Regions from separate parts of the Halomonas sp. A020 genome, predicted to be linked through region 3. Evidence: predicted binding sites of a transcription regulator. Region 3 holds the regulator's gene; each other region holds the start of a gene.
What was found. Region 3 encodes FNR, which switches genes on or off when oxygen is low (the NO sensors DNR and NnrR bind a similar motif). Its sites were predicted from a motif close to TTGATNTANATCAA; they were not measured.
Positions count from the first base shown of each region.

Region 1: ccoM (cytochrome c oxidase subunit CcoM) is a predicted target of FNR. The motif match lies at 3,191-3,204, and genes of this name have one in related genera.
Region 2: cyoA (ubiquinol oxidase subunit II) is a predicted target of FNR. The motif match lies at 4,290-4,303, and genes of this name have one in related genera.

Region 1 covers NZ_AP022850.1:3,456,788-3,462,982, forward strand. The annotation lists gene FRH_RS16275 (DUF3034 family protein) at 1-546, shown strand, start outside; gene FRH_RS16280 (group 1 truncated hemoglobin) at 623-1,090, shown strand; gene FRH_RS16285 (GGDEF domain-containing protein) at 1,074-2,177, opposite strand; gene FRH_RS16290 (hypothetical protein) at 2,207-2,713, opposite strand; gene ccoM (cytochrome c oxidase subunit CcoM) at 3,006-3,131, opposite strand; gene FRH_RS16300 (peptidylprolyl isomerase) at 3,269-3,787, opposite strand; gene FRH_RS16305 (MFS transporter) at 3,920-5,290, shown strand; gene FRH_RS16310 (SEC-C domain-containing protein) at 5,318-6,195, opposite strand, start outside.
Region 2 covers NZ_AP022850.1:2,243,235-2,249,429, forward strand. The annotation lists gene deoA (thymidine phosphorylase) at 1-84, opposite strand, end outside; gene deoC (deoxyribose-phosphate aldolase) at 85-891, opposite strand; gene FRH_RS10385 (NupC/NupG family nucleoside CNT transporter) at 975-2,258, opposite strand; gene FRH_RS10390 (outer membrane protein OmpK) at 2,293-3,138, opposite strand; gene FRH_RS10395 (DeoR/GlpR family DNA-binding transcription regulator) at 3,430-4,197, shown strand; gene cyoA (ubiquinol oxidase subunit II) at 4,516-5,562, shown strand; gene cyoB (cytochrome o ubiquinol oxidase subunit I) at 5,565-6,195, shown strand, end outside.
Region 3 covers NZ_AP022850.1:478,142-484,336, forward strand. The annotation lists gene FRH_RS02195 (heavy metal translocating P-type ATPase) at 1-1,361, shown strand, start outside; gene ccoS (cbb3-type cytochrome oxidase assembly protein CcoS) at 1,358-1,576, shown strand; gene FRH_RS02205 (sulfite exporter TauE/SafE family protein) at 1,573-2,268, shown strand; gene hemN (oxygen-independent coproporphyrinogen III oxidase) at 2,432-3,859, shown strand; gene fnr (fumarate/nitrate reduction transcriptional regulator Fnr) at 3,918-4,667, shown strand; gene ttcA (tRNA 2-thiocytidine(32) synthetase TtcA) at 4,657-5,565, opposite strand; gene FRH_RS02225 (DNA polymerase III subunit epsilon) at 5,641-6,195, opposite strand, start outside.

The DNA of each region.
Region 1 (6,195 bases), 980 kb from region 3:
CTGTCGACGCTAGGTGGAGAACTGGAGCAGAACATTTACGGAGCAAAAGTACGCCTCTTCGGGGACGTGCTGTATCACCCGCTTGGCATATGGAGCGCTGGCGTCATGCATAAACGTCTGGTGGATGGCAGCGTGCCAACGGCCCTCGGAGCCGATGACGTGAACGGTACCGATACCTACTTGAGTGCCAGCAAACTGCTCTTCAATGCTTTCTTGGGGCGTAACGTGCTGATCAACGGTACGCTGCGCAACACCTCAGCCAACCAGGGCGGCCTGTTAGGATTTGGCGGGGATCAAGGCGGTCACGCATGGATGGCGGAAGGTAGTGTTGGGGTCTTCGTCACTCCCAACTGGATTGTAGGGACCGAATACCGCCAAAAACCCGACAACCTGAGCGTTACCGAAGAGGAGGATTGGCAAAGTGTCTACAGTGCCTACTTCTTCAATAAACACGTCTCGTTGACCGGCGCGTGGTTGGATTTAGGCGATATCGCCGGGCTGCCGTCTCAGCGTGGCGGCTACCTTTCGCTGCAAGCAGCGTTCTAAATCGTTCACACCGACCCACCAGGCTTATACCCCCCCCCTACAACGCCTAATCAAAAAGATCACGAAAGGAGCCGCCATGGGATTTTTCAAGATGAGATCACTATGCGCGTTACGCTGCACGACCATGGCGAGCGTATTCGCTGGAGCGCTGCTCATCACAGGCTGCAGCGCACATCAGCCCCAGAACGCCACGCTCTATGAGCGCATGGGCGGACAGGCGACCATCGATGCAGTGGTCGAGAATCTGCTTTACCGCATTGCCGATGACGACGAGATCGTCAGCTACTTCGCCAATAGCAACATCGATCTGTTTGCAGCTTCGCTTGCGACGCAACTTTGCGATGTGGCCGATGGCCCCTGTCAGTATGATGGCCCACCCATGGACCGCGCCCACCAAACCATGGGCATCACCAACGCCCACTTCAATCGTGTGGTGGAATATCTCGACGCCGCCATGGCGGATGAAAACGTACCGCTAGCCGCCCGCAACGACATGCTGGGCCGTTTGGCCCCCATGTACGACGACGTCATGCGCTTGCAGTAATTTGCCAGCCGTCGCGCCCTGCGGTTTTGACTTGATAAAGCGCTTTGTCGGCCGCTTCATAGGCCGCCGCGAACGAAGTAGCGTCGGCCACAAAGCGGGCGCCCCCAATACTCAACGTCACGTCCTTATTGTCGGGATGCGCTGGATGGTGGCATTGGGCTTCTTCCAGTCCCAATTGCAGTGCTTCACAATGATGCACCAGCATTTGGTCGTTGGGGCATGGCAGTAGTGCCGCAAACTCATCACCCCCGAGCCGGTAAAGACGCGCCTGTTCTCCCAATGCGCTCTTCAGTAGCCTTGCGAGCCTCCGTAACAGGCAGTCCCCCTCCGGGTGGCCCAGAGCATCGTTATACTGCTTGAAGAAATCGATATCGACCAGGATCAAGCCCATCGAACAACCTGTATACGCCGCAACGTCTTGGTAGAGCGCGCTGCGATTGCCAATGCCGGTCAGAGGGTCGCACATGGCCCTAGCCATCCAGGCAATTTTTTCCGAATTCGCCCGCTCGGTGCGTTTGAGCTGGCGTTGGTGCATGATCCAAAACAGCAGGCCCAGCGCAAAAATTAGCACGCTTAAGTACGTCAGTATCTGATGGTGCCGACGTGTGCTGGATGAAAAATCATTGATGACCATACCGCGTTGGTCTAGCTGATTCATCTCGATGCGAGTCAGGCACTGAACCGGAATGAACAGGGCATGAGCGGCATCGAAGGGGGCGACCTGCTGAGTATCGAGGAGCTCGGCAAGTTCATCCATGAGTGCCAAGCTAGGTTCGGTGCAGGCATATTTTTGACGGTAAACGTCCACGTCGAACAGACCGTAGGCAAGTTCCAGCGAGTGACGAGCGCTATTGATTTCGAGAGGTGAGGCGGCGACCAACAGCTCCTCTTGAGCGCGCTGCACATAGCCTCGGGCACGGGTCGCCAACTGCTGGCCAGTGAGACTGCCGGTCTGGCTGAAATAGGCTTGGATTTCAGGGTAGACCCAGCGCGCTTCGTAAACGATCAGTACCATCAGGCCCACGAAACTCATCAGACTCAGCGACAGCCAGTTAAACAGCCGATGCACCCCCCAGCGAACTGACAAGCCTTGCTGCTTATTTGGATCTGGAGAGGTCACCACTGTGCCTCAATGCTGCGAATCATCCAAATCCAGTCGTTGAAGTCGCGCAAGTTTTCGATATCTCGTCCAGAATACTCCCGCTCGACTAGCCGGATGGGCCCCCGCGAGCGCAGGCTTAGGGGCTCGCCATCTTCGATGGTCACCAAGTACCAACTCGGGTCGTCCCAGCCGCCAAGACTGACCTCGTAATCATCCCAGGCGGTAAAGTGCAATGTCGGCGGCACCTCGCCAAAATGCTCGATCAAAAAATCACGGAAAGAGATGCCGCGCATGTCGACATCACGGCCTTGGAAAGGATCGAAAACGGTAAAGGCGGTATCGGCACGATCACGCAAATCACCCAGTGCTACCTTTTGCGTGGACTCCCCATTGATCAAGCTCAGCGCTTGTGCTTGAACCGCGGGCGACACGCCAACCAGTAATAAGGTAACGAGGACCATGGCTGCTTTGGAGCACGCCCTACCGAAGCGCAGGGGCAGACGAGACGGAACAGCATTCATAGCAGGCAGCTTCCTAGTTTGGTTTAGTGCACGATAAGATCCATGCACTTTACCAGAGCAAGAAGGCCAATGCTCTTCAACGTCTATTAACACTTTCGGCTCAATCGATTCCCTTTGGGGGTCCGTGGCCAATGAGAATTAGTGAAGTAAAAAGCACAAAAAAGCCGACCCAAAAGGGCCGGCAACAGGAAGCTTACACCTTGGCGTAAGCCCCCTCCCCTGACGACTGATACCGTCGATTGACGAAAGCAGTATCACGCTGCGAGCTATCTGCACATGAGAGTCGTTGCAATCACGGTTTTTTGCGTTCGTCTTTGCGCAGGTGGTCACGAATCACGAAGCCTACCCACCCCACCATGAAAGCGATCACTAAGGCGACCGTGGCCAAGCCAAAAATAACAGCGTCGTCCCAGTACATGATGTTCCCCTCCCGCTGTGATGTATGGGGCCATCGTACTGCGTTCAGCCAAGAGGAAACTGACCTGGATCAAGCTTTCAAAATGACCGCCTCAAAGGCAGCCGTGCACTTGATGCAGGTCAGTTTTTAGGGGGGGCTTACAACACTTTGCGATCTTCTACTTTACTATGTTCGGTGCCCGGCGGCAGCGGGTGGCCCTTGGCAAGCTCGGCACGGGTTGCCTCACGCACGTCAAGAATGCTCACTTGGTAGCGCAGTGTGTGGCCAGCCAGGGGGTGATTGGTGTCCACGGTGACGTCATCACCGTCAATGGCCAGCACGGTCACGATTTGTGGCCCCGCTTCGCCTTCCGTTTGAAAACGGCTACCGGGCTCGATGTCCGCGCCACCAAACGAAGCGCGGCTCACCTTCTGCACCAACGCTTCGTTACGCAGTCCATACGCATCCGCCGCCGTCAGCGTGACGCTCACTTCATCGCCTGCGGTTTTACCGGCTAAATCACGCTCGAGGCCCGGCAGAATATTGTCATGACCGTGAAGGTACTCCAGCGGCTTTTGACGTGCACGGGAGTCATCCAGCACGCGGGTGCTACCATCGCTGAGCACATCGCTGAGTACGTAGTGCAAGGTCACTACCTGATGGGCGGTAATCGACATGGAAAACTCCTCTCCGGTAAGCTGTCGCCTTTGTCATGGCACGCTGACCATGAATCCTTGGCACAGTCTAACATCGTCGGGTTTTCCAGCGGGCCACGTCACCGATGTTTTCTTTCTGGAGAAGCCCCTTTCATGCCCACCCCGATACCCCAGCGCAGTTGGCTGGCGGCGCTTGGCATCTACTGCAAAGCGCCCGTGATCACCATGCTGTTTTTAGGCTTTTCGGCAGGCTTGCCCTTTTTATTGGTGTTCTCGACACTCTCGGCCTGGCTGCGCAGCGACGGCGTCGACGTTGCCGCCATCGGCTTTTTCGCCTGGATTGGCATGCTCTATTCGATCAAATTCTTCTGGGCCCCGGTGGTAGACCGGCTCGCACTACCGCTACTGACCCGCGCCTTTGGGCAACGCCGGGGATGGATGTTACTCGCCCAAGGGATGATTGCAGCTGGCCTCATCGGGCTAGCGGGGCTAGAGCCGGTAGGCAATCTGGGTTGGGTGGCCGCCTTTGCACTGCTGGTGGCATTTGGCTCCGCTACGCAGGACATTGCCATCGATGCCTATCGTATCGAATCCGCCGATGACGATGTGCAGGCAGCCATGGCATCGACCTACATCATCGGTTATCGCGGCGGACTGTTAGCAGCGGGCGCCGGGGCGCTCTACGTGGCCTCGGCGGTTTCGTGGCACGCGGCGTATCTGACCATGGCGGCGCTGGTGGGCATTGGCGTGATGACCGTGTTGATTCGCCCCGAACCCAAGCGGGCCTCGTTAACCGTGCAGCTCATCCATGAACCCAAAGTACGCGCCTTCATTCGTGCCAGCCGGGGGCAGCCTAAAACACTGCGACGTTTGGGGGCCTGGGCCATTGGCGCTATCGTTTGCCCGTTTACCGATTTCTTTCGTCGCTTCGGCGTGAAAGCGATCGCTCTTTTAATCTTCATTGCCGTATTTCGTATCAGCGACTTGGCCATGGCCTCCATGGCCAATCCGCTCTATATCGACCTGGGCTTTTCGCTGGCGACCATTGCTAACGTCACCAATGTGTTTGGGATCGCCATGAGTATCACAGGGGGGATTTTGGGGGGACTGCTAGTCGCCCGGTACGGTATTGGAGCGCTGTTGATAGTGGGTGCGGGGCTGGTGATGATCACCAACCTATTGTTTGCAGTGCTCGCGCTGGTCGGTAACCAGCTACCCATGCTGGTGGTGACGATCATCGGCGATAATCTGGCCAACGGCTTGGCAAGTGCCGTGTTTATCGCATTCTTGTCGAGCTTGACCTCGCGCGCCTATACCGCCACACAATACGCGTTGTTTTCATCGCTAATGACACTACCGGGGAAATTCCTGAGCGGCTTTGGCGGCATCGTGGTGAGCGCTCAAGGCTATCCAACGTTTTTCGTCATCGCGACGCTGCTTGGCTTGCCTGCCATCGTGCTGGCGATATGGATAAGCCGCGACAAGCAGCTGGTGGCCGCTCCGACGAGCGGCGCACGTGATTAGCCGCTCGTCCAACGAGACGAGCCGTCATCAGCAGTGAGTGGCCAGCCACTCCAGCGCCCCAGGCGTTGTGCGCCACTGGTCACGCATCAGCGTACGATACTGCCACGCTTCCGCCCGTGAACCCGGGTCCACTTGGCCATCGGCATGGGGCATGGAAGGCCTCGGATTCTCGGCGCAAATCATCTCCAGCGCGTGGCGATTATGGGCCTTGACGGCTTGAATGGCCAACTCCGCCGCGTCTTGCTGGCCTAAACGATAAAGCGCGAGCGTGCGTCCCATGAGCAGCCCCAGCAACAGTGAGCCATCGTCTTTCTGGGGCTCTTCGGTCAGCGCCAGCGCTTCTGCGTTACGGTCGTCGCGTAGCAATTGATCGAGCACCAGTTCTCTCAAACCCAAACTGTCCTCTTGATCGATGGTCAGCAGTTCTTCGGCCAGCTCTCGGGAGTGCTGGCGAGCGCCGCGCTCCATGCCTACCACCAGCGCCAAACCGGTGCGCAGCAAAATGGCGTTATCGGCATCGTCCCAGCATAGGCTGCCTTCGCCAGCCGCGCGCGCCTGTTCCAACCAGCGTGACAACCGCAGGGCCAGCGGCTCCAGCAGCGACGGCGCCATCCACGGCAAGCTGCCGAAGCGGCTGGTCAGTGCCAACGTCAGATCTTGCACCACCTGAGGGGCGTCTAGCCACTCCGGATGTGCGCACAACGCCGACATCCACTCCACGGCATTGCCCCAAGGATCGTCACGGAAGCCCAGGGCCACGTCCTCGTCTACCATGACCTGGAACTGCTCGTGCCAGGCAGCAAACAGCGTCTCTTCACGAGCCGAGGTGGTGTAAAGCAACCGTCCCGAGTCCGGATCCTGCTCGATCGAAAGCTTTGGCGCCACGGGCAGCGCGGCCAACAGCG
Region 2 (6,195 bases), 1.8 Mb from region 3:
TTCAGCGGGCAGCGGTTGGCCGTCGCGCTTTAGGCGAATCAGTTCTTGGGGGAGCAGGGCGTGGTGAGAAGCGTTAGACGACATTTAGTAGCCTCCATTAGTCGCGGCATCGGCATTGCCGTTGAGCGTGTTCAGTAGGTTCGTCAGTAGGCTGGACGCACCGAACCGGAAGTGCTCGGGCGTCACCCACTGCGGACCCATAATGTCGGCAGCCAGCGCCAGATACTGGGCCGCTTCTTCGGCGGTACGAACGCCACCAGCGGCTTTGAAACCGACATTTTTACCGCTGGCTTTGATGGCTTTTAGCATGATCTCGGCGGCGTCTAGCGTGGCGTTCACCGGTACTTTACCGGTGGATGTCTTGATGAAGTCAGCGCCACCTTCGATGGCCAGCTCGCTTGCACGTTGGATAAGCGCAGGCTCCTTGAGTTCGCCAGATTCGATGATGACTTTAAGCTGGGCTTGCCCGCCGCAGGCGGCTTTGCACATTTCCACCAGCTCGCGCCCCGTCTCTTCATCGCCTGCCATCAGCGCACGGTAAGGAAACACCACGTCGACCTCGTGGGCACCTGACGCTACCGCTTCGCGGGTTTCACGGGCAGCGCCCATGATATCGCCGCCGCCGTGGGGGAAGTTGGTGACCGTGGCGATCTTGACTTGGCTCTCCAGCTTGTGGGCGCTGAGCGCGCGGGCAGCGGTGACGATGAACTGCGGGTAAACGCACACCGCCGCCGGGTTGCCGAACGGCGTTTTTACCTGCTGGCACAACGCTTCGATCACGCTGTCGGTGTCACTGTCGTTCAGGCTGGTCAAATCCATTAGCGACAAGGCTTGACGAGCGGCTTGGGTGAGTTGGGCTTGGGTGAGCTGGGGGGAGGCAGTAGCGTTCATGACATTCTCGCAAATCGATAAAAGACAAAACGGGCACTGCGAAAACATAGCAGCGCCCGTTGAATGGTGTGGTGCTCGCTGCGTTACGCCGTCAAACTGCTTAGCGCAATGAAGAAGCCGGCGATGGAAGCAGACATCAAGTTAGAGAGCGTACCGGCCAAGACCGCTTTGACACCGAAGCGGGCAATTTCTTTGCGGCGCGTGGGAGCAATGCTACCCAGGCCACCCAGCAGAATGGCAATCGATGACAGGTTAGCGAAACCGCACAGGGCAAATGACAGGATGGCCATGGTGTGCGGGGTCATCAGTTGACCCGTTGCCGCCACGACCTGTTCGCCATCGATGTACGGCGCTAGATTGATGTAGGCGACGAACTCGTTGACCACCAGCTTTTGGCCGATGAACGAACCTGCCAGCGTTGCCTCTTCCCACGGCACGCCGAGCAGGAACGCCAGCGGCGCAAACAGCCAGCCGAGAATGAGCTCGAGGCTCAGCGATTCAAAGCCGAACCAGCCGCCAACGCCGCCTAAAATGCCGTTGATCAGCGCGATCAACCCGATGAACGCCAGCAGCATCGCACCAACGTTGGCCGCCAGCATCAGGCCGGAGGTCGCGCCGGACGCCGCGGCATCCAGTACGTTGGTAGGCTTGTCGTCCTGCTCTTTCAGCTCTTCATCGACCTTGGAAACGCTGTCGCTGTCTTCGGCGTCCTGAGTTTCCGGCATGATCAGCTTGGCGAACAGCAGACCGCCCGGTGCTGCCATGAACGAGGCGGCCACCAGGTACTCCATCGGAATGCCCAGCGCGGCGTAGCCCGCCAGCACCGAACCGGCCACCGAGGCCAAACCGCCGCACATCACCGCAAATAGCTGCGATGGCGTCATGCGGGCAATGAATGGACGTACCACTAGCGGTGCTTCGGTTTGGCCGACGAAAATATTGGCCGTGGCCGAGAGCGATTCGGTACGCGAGGTGCCCAATGCTTTTTGCAGTGCGCCGCCCAGAATCCGAATGACCCACTGCATGATGCCCAGGTAGTAGAGCACGGCAATCAGCGACGAGAAGAAGATGATGACCGGCAGTACTTTGATGGCGAAGACAAAACCGACGTTTTCTACATCGGCAAGGCCACCAAACAAAAAGCCGATACCGTCGTTGGCGTACACCAGCACCTGGCTAACGCCCGCCGAGATGGCCTGAAGCACCGCTTGGCCAAACGGTACGTAAAGCACGAACGCGCCAATACCGGCCTGGATGGCAAAGGCACCCAGCACGGTGCGCAGCCGAATCGACTTGCGGTCGTAAGAAAAAATCAGGGCAATGGCCACCAGGGTGACCATACCAACCAAGCTCATGATGAGGGTCATGGGAGTACCTTCGGATCGTGAGGAGTGTGAGCGATTACAGTAAGTTCAACTTCACTGAGTAGATCATCGCGTTTTGGTAAGCATCCGGGGTGCCCAGTTTATTCTCTGAGTAGCGGTACTGCACGCCCGTCGTGATCAGGTCGGACGGGTGCCACCATAGGCTCAGCGCTCCGTTGGTGCCCACGCTGCCAGCGGTACCATTCACGTAGTTCTGAGAAAGATACTCATCGTCACGACCGAAGGTCTGCTCGTGCCAGTTGGTGACGCTGAAATTTTGGTTGCCAGCGGTGAAATCGTAGCCCGCGACCCAGCCTGCCATGAAGCCATTCATGCCAGTGTAGCCATCGCTTTGTACTCGCGCGGCACCAATGAAGGGCTTGAACCACAGACCATTATCGAACGTGGTGCGATAGCCGAGGCCAAGAATTTGATCCTGCTCGCGGCCGTTGAAGCCGTAGTCGCGGAAATCGTACAGGTGGGCGTAAATCGACAGCGGGCTGTCGCCCAGGTAGATGTGCGAGGTCACTTTACCAGCGGTGCGGAAGTTGTCTTTACCGCCGCTGGCTTGGTCGAATTGATCATTGGTCGGATTCTCGAAATCGAAGAAGCCGTAGAACTCGCCCCAGCTAAAGCCGACGCCGCCTTCGATTTCGACGAATGTAAAGTCGCTTTTCGCGGCATTGCTAGCCGTGCGCGCTTCGGTGCCGTTGGACCAATCCAGGTAGTTGACCGAGACGTTGGCAAACGACCACAAGCGGTCGAGGGTACGCGGTTCGGCATCGTCTGCCAAAGCGGGTGTAGCGAGCGCCGCACCGGTCAGTAAAACGCCAGCGCCAAGCGTGACGAAAGTAGAAGAACGAGTGTGAGAGTGAGCAGTCATGGAAGCCTCAACAGGGTTGTATCTCGGAGCCAGAGGGGCTGGCGTTCCGACGTTATGGGTCGTGTGGGCTGGCGTTGATGTTAAAATTATAACATTGAGTGTTATTTTTTTAACGCTGATTTGCAAGTATCGTCACATCAACGCTATTTAAATGTGATAAGCGCATCACGGGTGGGTGACGCCAGTGAAAAGAGTGCGCAGTAGTGGAAATTGGCAAGGGCCTAGCTCAGCATAGGATGCCTGGCGGGGCGCAATGCCGATAACAAAATGAATCATAAGGAGATGCCGGACATGAACGATCGCAGCGCACAGCGCATGGCCATGCTGCAAGAAGCGCTGGCCAGCGGGGGAACCCTGCATCTTCGCGATGCCGCCGAGCTGTGCGGCGTCTCCGAAATGACCATTCGACGGGATCTCTCGACGCAGCCGTCGGCCATTAGCCTGTTGGGCGGGCGATTGGTGATGGCCAGCTACCCCGGCGTGACGCCGGTATACGATTTGACCGAGCAGCAGGCGAGCCATTACCAAGTCAAACAGCGGCTTTGTCAGCGCGCGGCCAGCTTCATCGAAGAGGGCGATACGCTGTTTATCGACTGCGGCTCCACGCTCATTCCACTGCTGGGTCAGCTTAGTCGTTTCCGAGAGCTTACCGTGGTGACCTATGCCCTCAACGTAGCCAATGCCGTCGCTGGGCTGCCCAATGTGCGCCTCGTATTGCTAGGTGGGCTTTTCTACGCGTCCTCTCAATCGTTTGGCAGCGACGGCATGGGCGCGGCCATCGAGCGCTTGGGCATCAACAAGGCGCTGATCTCTGCTGCCGGCGTGGATTGCGAACGAGGCGTAAGCTGCTTTCATTTTCACGAAGTAGGGCCAAAGCAAGCGGCCATTGCCACGGCTATGCAGCGACTGTTGGTGGTCGATGCCAGCAAATTTGGCGTGGTGCGCCCGGCCTATTTTGCCTCGCTGGAAGACTTCGATGTCATCGTCACCGACGACGAGCGCGCCCCTGGTTTGCTGGAGCGCCATCCGCTGCCCGCGCTTAACGTCACGCTCGCCTAATGAAAGACGGTCGAAGCCCCGTATCGCCCTCTTCAAACCGGTGTGCGGGGTGCGGCATGGTGTGCGGGGTGCGGCATAACGTCTCTTTCTGATTGACTCAGATCAATAGAAAATACTTTAGTCTTAGTTGATGCGCATCAGCGCATGGCAGAGGCTCGCCACCAACCCCATGCGGTGGCGCATATTTTTCCCGGAGCAACGCTTACGCTCTCACTGTTCTGGGAAAAGTATGGGGTGATAGTTAGCTTGCTATATAGCTGGCTAGTTAGCCAGCCAAACAGCAGGCTGTTTTAAACAACTCTCTGATGAGATCACACCATGCAACTACCTACCCACTGGCGCAGGCGAGGCACGTTTGTGCTCGTCGTATTGTGCTTGCTGTTAACGGGCTGCAGTTCTGCATTGCTGGATCCGAAGGGGCAGATTGGCGTCGAGCAGCGCTCGCTGATTCTGACCTCCTTTGGGTTGATGCTGATCGTGGTCATTCCGGTCATCGTGATGACGCTTTTGTTCGGCTGGCGTTACCGCCGCAGCAACCGCGTTGCCAAGTATCTGCCGGATTGGGCGCACTCCAATGCCATCGAGGCGGCGGTTTGGACCGTTCCCTGCTTGATCATTGCCGTTCTCGCCTTCCTTACCTGGAAAACCTCTCACAGCCTGGACCCCCACAAGCCGATCGAAGGCAGCGTGGAACCCATGGAGATTCAAGCCGTCGCGTTGGATTGGAAATGGCTGTTCATCTATCCCGAACAGGGGATTGCCAGTGTCAACGAGTTGGCGTTCCCAGTGGATACGCCGGTGCGCTTCCGGGTGAGCTCTGGTTCGGTGATGAACGCCTTCTTCATTCCACGTCTGGGCAGCCAGATCTACGCCATGGCGGGCATGGATAACGACGTTCACCTGATTGCCGACGAAGAGGGCGTCTATCCCGGCCGCTCCACCAACTACAGCGGTGCTGGCTTCTCTGGCATGACCTTCGATGCCCACGTCACCTCTTCGGCGGAATTCGACGCCTGGGTGGACAACGTGCGTGCCGCCGATGACACCCTGACCTTCCCGGACGGTTACGAAGCCCTAGCGCAGCCGACCGAGTATCACCCGGTGGAGTACTTCTCGGCGGTCACGCCCGAGCTGTATGAGTCGATCGTGAGCAGCTTCCACAGCGGTGACGGCAGCGGTCACGGCGGTCATTCGAGCCACGGTGACGCCATCAGTGATGCCCACGACAGTCACGGCGAATCCAGCGAGCTAGAGAGCGCCAGCGCGTCGCAACAGCAGGCCGCGATCGGCCATGTTACCAATCAGCATGCAGGTGATGACCACGCCCTGGGCGGCCATCCCACAAGCGTTGAAGCGGGGGGTTAAGCATGTTTGGAAAACTCACGTTAGAAGCCATTCCATACCACGAACCGATCATTATGGTCGTTGCCGCCTTTATGGCGCTTGGAGGTGCCGCGCTACTAGGCGCACTGACGTACTACCGAAAATGGGGCTGGCTGTGGAACGAGTGGTTTACCTCCGTTGACCACAAAAAGCTTGGCATCATGTACTTCGTGGTGGCCTTGGTGATGCTGCTTCGCGGCTTTGCCGATGCGATCATGATGCGGACACAACTGGCCATGGCGGCCGGTGGGGCCGCAGGTTATCTCCCTCCTGAACACTACGATCAGATCTTTACCGCCCACGGCGTGATCATGATCTTCTTCGTGGCGATGCCCATGGTCATCGGACTGATGAACCTGGTGGTGCCCCTGCAAATCGGCGCCCGCGACGTCGCTTTCCCGTTTTTGAATAACCTGAGTTTCTGGCTATTCGCCGTGTCGGCGATTTTGGTCAATATTTCCCTCGTGGTAGGGGAGTTCGCCAAAACCGGCTGGCTCGCTTACGCGCCGTTATCGGGGATAGAGTTTAGCCCCGGGGTGGGGGTCGATTACTGGATATGGGCACTGCAAATATCCGGGATAGGCACCACGCTCACCGGCATCAACTTCTTCGTCA
Region 3 (6,195 bases):
AGTCGATGCTAACCGGCGAATATCTACCCGTCACTCGCCGAGTAGGCGAACAGGTCGTGGGCGGCAGTCAAAACATGGAAAACCCGCTCACGGTGCGGGTTACCCATGCCGGCAGCCATGCGCGCGCGGCGGGTATCGTGGATTTGACCGATCGGGCCTTTGCCAGCCGCCCAAGGCTGGCCCAGATGGCAGCGCGAATGGCGCACCTATTCGTTCTACGCCTACTGGTGGTCACCGCCTGTGTCACCGTGGCGTGGTGGTTCATCGACCCGTCCCGTATGCTCTGGGTGCTGCTGTCGGTGCTCGTGGTCACCTGCCCGTGTGCACTGGCGCTCGCCACCCCAACGGCTCTCACGGCAGGGCATGGTCAGTTGCGCCAACGCGGCGTCCTGATCACCCGAGCCGATGCTATTGAGTCACTTTCGAACGTGACACGGGTGATTTTTGATAAGACCGGCACGCTGACCCGTGGCGAGATGCAGCTCACCCAGACGCATCCGTTAACCGAGCAGAGCAGCGAACGGCTACGCGCGATCGCTGCCGCACTAGAAGCTCACTCCGAGCACCCGATTGCCCGCGCTTTTCGACCGTATAGGGACGCCACGCTGCAAGCGCGGCAGGTCAAAAGCGTTACCGGCAGCGGACTGGAGGGCATACTCGACGGCGCTACATGGCGCTTGGGCAAGCCCGATTTTGCAACGAGCCAAACACTCAGCACGCCTGGCCGCGGTCAGTGGCTACTACTTAGCGAAGACGATGCACCACGCGCCTGGTTCAAGCTCCATGACGGTGTCCGGGAAGACGCTGCGCACACCGTTGCCGCCCTACAAGCGAAAGGGCTTACCGTGGAGCTACTCTCCGGCGATACCCAAGAAGCGGTAGAAAGCTTAGCCGAGCAGCTCGATATCCCCGTATGGCACGCGGGCAAGTCACCGGAAGGCAAACTCGAGCGGCTGCGCGAGCTACAGGCCCAAGGCGAGCGCGTGGTGATGATTGGGGATGGCATCAACGATGTGCCGGTCTTGGCCGGCGCCGATGTGGCCATTGCCATGAACGGTGCCACCGACTTGGCGCGTACCCGCGCCGATGCGGTCTTGCTCAGCCCACGTTTGATGCGTATTTTCGAGGCCATCGAGATTGCCAACGCCACGCGACGCATCATGCGTCAAAACATGATCTGGTCGGTGTGCTACAACTTCTCTGCACTGCCTCTGGCTGCGATGGGGTTGGTACCGCCCTGGCTGGCGGCCATTGGCATGTCGCTCAGCTCACTCGTGGTCGTGGGCAATGCGCTGCGCTTGACCCGCTGGCGTAGCTCGACCGTTTCCCAGGCAGCTCCCGCGAGACCGGTGACCGCATGACGATTCTCTATTTATTGATTCCACTGTCGCTGATTTTGCTAGGGCTCGCAGTGTGGGCCTTCTTTTGGGCGGTGAAGAATGACCAGTTCGACGACTTGGAAGGCCCTGCCCATCGTATTCTGTTCGACGACGATGAGAACGATCTCACCCCCGAACAGCGCGCCGAGCGCAAAAAAGGCACCAAGCCACCCCGTGACCGTGAGCCACCGCCGTGAACCCGACCGGACTTGACTTGCCGCCACTGCTGGCAGCCTTCGTATTTGGCTTGATGGGGGGTGCCCACTGCATTGGCATGTGCGGCGGCATCATGAGTGCGCTCACCTTTGCCGTGCCACCCAGCATGCGACACCCTGCCCGTATGGGTGGATTATTGCTCGGCTATAACCTAGGGCGCATCATGAGCTACATGACGGCTGGCGCTTTGGTAGCCGGACTAGGCACCTTGATCTCACTATCGCCTCAGGCGCGTCTCGCGCTACAGGTCGTCGCGGCGGTGATGCTGATGTTGATGGCGCTGTATATCGCTAACTGGTGGAAAGGCTTATTGAAAGTGGAAGCGATAGGGCGCAGGCTTTGGCGCCATATCGAACCCATCGGCAGGCGCTTGATGCCCGTCGTGTACCTGCCCCAGGCGTTTGCTTTAGGCGCCCTGTGGGGCTGGCTACCCTGCGGATTGGTCTACTCGATGCTTGCTTGGAGCCTAGCCATTGCCGATCCGTTACAAGGGGCGCTATTGATGGGTGCCTTTGGTTTGGGCACCCTGCCCGCGCTGCTTGCGACGGGCCTAGCGGCACGCCAGCTCAGCCACTTGATTCGCCACCGTGCCACGCGCAGTATCGCCGCGCTGACCATCATCAGTTTTGCGCTGTGGCAGCTCTGGACGCTGTTCTCCCCCACCGGGCACTGAACCTATCGGCGGGCCGCACTTTCTCACCTTTCTAACTAGCTTAGCCGCTTCGGCATGGGCTTTTACGCCATTGCTTGATACAGCTCAACGCATTGCGCTACCCCCTGGCGTAGCATGAACGCATCCGTTCACTCGCTTGTTCTGTTACACCGGAGCGTTGCCTATGCCCGTTCATGCTACTGCTGCCCACGCCCAGACCACTTCATCAGTGGCTGAGGCCACTGCATGGGACGACGCCCTGATACGTCGTTATGACACGAGCGGCCCGCGCTATACCTCTTATCCGACAGCGCTGTCGTTTCACGACGGCTTCACCGCCGACGATATGGCCCAGGCACTAGAACGCAGTAACGCCAGCCAAAAGCCACTGTCGCTCTATGTCCACGTCCCATTTTGCCGCAAGATCTGCTTCTACTGTGCGTGCAACAAAATCGCTACGAAAAATACGTCGCTGGCCGAGCCCTACCTGTCTCGGCTAGATCGTGAGATGGTGCTCACGTCGCGCCATTTAGATACCCAACGACCGGTGCAGCAACTGCATTGGGGCGGCGGCACGCCGACGTTTCTTACCTTGGCGCAAATGAGCGATTTGGTCGACCGGCTTGATGCCCGTTTTGGGTTATCGAACGCGCCAGATCGGGACTATGCCATTGAAATTGACCCACGCGAAGCGGATGTCTTTACCCTGCGACATCTCCAATCGCTAGGATTTAACCGCCTAAGCCTTGGCGTTCAAGATCTCGATCCGCAGGTTCAAGCGGCGATCAATCGCGTGCAGCCCCGGGTGCTCACCGAAACGCTCATGGACGAAGCGCATCGGCTCGGCTTTCGCTCGCTCAACCTCGATTTAATCTATGGCCTTCCCTTTCAAACCGAACGGCGTTTTGCCGAAACGCTTCGTCAGGTCATCGAGCTGGGACCAGCACGATTATCGGTCTTCAACTACGCCCACATGCCAGCCCGCTTTGCGCCCCAGCGACGTATCCAGTTGGCCGACCTGCCCAGCGCCGATGAAAAGCTGGCCATGCTGCACACCACTATCGAGATGCTCACCCAGGCGGGCTATGTGCATATTGGCATGGACCACTTTGCACGCCCCGACGACAGCTTGGCCCAGGCGCAGCGCAACGGCACGCTGCAGCGTAATTTTCAAGGCTACTCCAGCCACGCCGAGTGCGATTTGATCGGTTTGGGCGTATCCGCCATTTCTCGGGTCGACGATATTTACGCCCAAAACCCTACTCAGCTCGCCCACTATGAAGCCGCCTTGGATGAAGGTAGGCTGGCAACGATAAAAGGACTACGCTTAAATAAGGATGACCTAATAAGAAGAGACGTCATCGAGCGGTTCATGTGCGATATGGCCATTGATCTCGACGCGATCGGTCAGCGTTGGCATATCGATGCGGCAGACTACTTTGCCACTGCCTTCGAGCGACTGGCGATCGCCGAACGGGATGGCCTCGTACAGCGTGAGGGCCTTCGGCTGAGCGCCACGCCGATCGGGCGATTGCTCATTCGGCATTTGGCCATGGCCTTCGACACTCACTTACAACGTCAGGATGGTCAGCGCTACTCGAAGATCGTGTGAGCGCCTTGAGCCGCCTGCCCCCTGTGCCTATGATGGCGAAAGAAGAAGGGAGACTCCTATGCCATATCCTGCCAGCCAACGACGTTCACTGCTGCAAGAGGCGCGCTGCCAGACGTGTAGTCTAAGCTCGCTGTGCTTACCGCTCGCCTTGGAGCTCGAGGATATGAGCCAGTTCGATGCGATCATTCGCCGCCGCTCGCCGTTGAAGAAAGGCGAACCCCTGTTCCGCCAAGGGGACGCTTTCACCAGTGTCTATGCGGTGCGCTCGGGTAGCTTGAAGCAGGTCACCAGCGAAGGCAACGGCCATGACCAGCTCACCAATTTCTTTCTACCCAGCGAACTAGTGGGTTTGGACGGCATCGACGAAGAGCACTACCCCGGCACGGTGATGGCTCTGGAAACGACGACGGTGTGCGAAATTCCGTTCGACCGCCTGGACTCGCTCTCCGAGGAGCTGCCCGAGCTGCGCGGCCAGCTCTATCGCAGCATGAGTAAAGAACTGCGCGACGATCGGCGAATGATGCGTCTACTGTCGCGTAAGACCGCGGATCAGCGGCTGGCGAGCTTTTTGATTACGCTCTCTGATCGCTTCCGGCGGCGGGGCTACTCGCCATACAGCTTCCGCCTATCCATGTCCCGGGCCGATATGGGTAACTACCTGGGCCTAGCGGTCGAAACGGTCAGCCGCATTCTTAGCCGCTTTCAGCAGCAGGAGGTCGTGGCCGTCTCAGGGCGCGAGGTCAATATTTTGGACATGCAGCGCCTCATTACCCTGGCAGAAGAGGAGGCGCCAACGATCACACGTTGAAGGCTTGGATGCGTCCTTCCATCAAGGCCGCCTGCTTGGCTTCGAGACCGGCAAAGTCGAATAGCTCGCGATCGGCAAGCTGCGAGGGTGCCACGTTGGTGACTGCTTTGAACATGCTCTCCAAGCGCCCAGGATGCTTCTTGTCCCACTCCGCCAACATCTCTTTGACGATTTGTCGCTGCATGTTCGGCTGCGACCCACACAAATTACAGGGAATGATGGGAAACGCCATCTGCCGCGAAAACTCAGCAATATCCGCCTCTTTACAGTAGGCCAGCGGGCGGATCACGATGTTTTTACCGTCATCCGAGAGCAGTTTCGGCGGCATGGCTTTTAGCGTACCGCCGAAGAACATGTTCAGAAACAGCGTTTCTAGAATGTCTTCGCGATGGTGGCCGAGGGCAATCTTGTTCGCGCCGATCTCTTCGGCAAACCCATACAGCGAGCCGCGGCGCAAGCGCGAGCAGAGCGCGCAGGTGGTTTTACCCTCCGGGGTTTTCTCCTTTACCACCGAGTAGGTGTCACGCTCGAGAATGTGATACTCCACCCCCAGCTTATCCAAATACTGGGGCAAGACGTGCTCTGGGAAACCAGGCTGTTTTTGGTCCATGTTGACCGCCACCAGCGAAAAATCGACCGGCGCGTTGCGTTGCAAGTTGCGCAAAATCTCCAGCATCGTGTAGCTATCTTTGCCGCCGGAGAGGCACACCATGACCCGATCGCCATCCTCGATCATGTTGTAATCGATGATCGCGTTTCCCACTTCGCGCCGCAGGCGTTTTTGCAACTTGTTGAATTCACGCTTCTGCTTGGCATCCTGCAGCTCGTGCTGCGTGGCGGTAGGCTCGTCAGACGCGCTGTCTGACAAAGTAGGGTCAAAGTAGTCAGGTGATAACATGGTCGTCGCACTGCCGGTGGGTAAAGGAGCAGTATGTATTCTAACAACACTCCGAAGCTCTACCCAATACAAACCCTAGGCGGTCAGGGCGATCTCGCGCTGCAAACGTAGATACAGAAGTGCACTCGCGGTGGCTTCGCTGGTCACGCTAGGCCAGATCAGCCGTGGCAGCCGCCAACGGGTCAGCGCCTCGCCAAGCGATTCGAGGGTATCGACCTGCGGATGCAGCCGCCGTAGCTGTCGCCCGTGCAACTTGGCAACGTCGACCTGGGCGTTGGGTAAACCGAACCCCAATACGCGTTTGAATAGCCCGTTGAGCGGCTCGATCGTGCGCTCTAACTGCCAACCAACGAGCGGCCGATTCTCGATGAATTCGGCCAGCTCTGTCAGGCATTCGATATCTGGGGAGCGCGGGGTATCCGTCGCGTGTAACTGCTGATGGCGGCGCAGGGTGGCAGACACTGGCACGGGAGATTCTGACAGTGTGGCCCACCAGATACGGCTAGTGTGCACACGCCGCGGACTGAGCACGACGGCCGCCACGCTGACGACATTGGGCTGACCGTCACTCACCTGGCAGGCCATCGCGACGGACTCCTCGCCCATGTACGGCTGAAATAGCCACGCGTA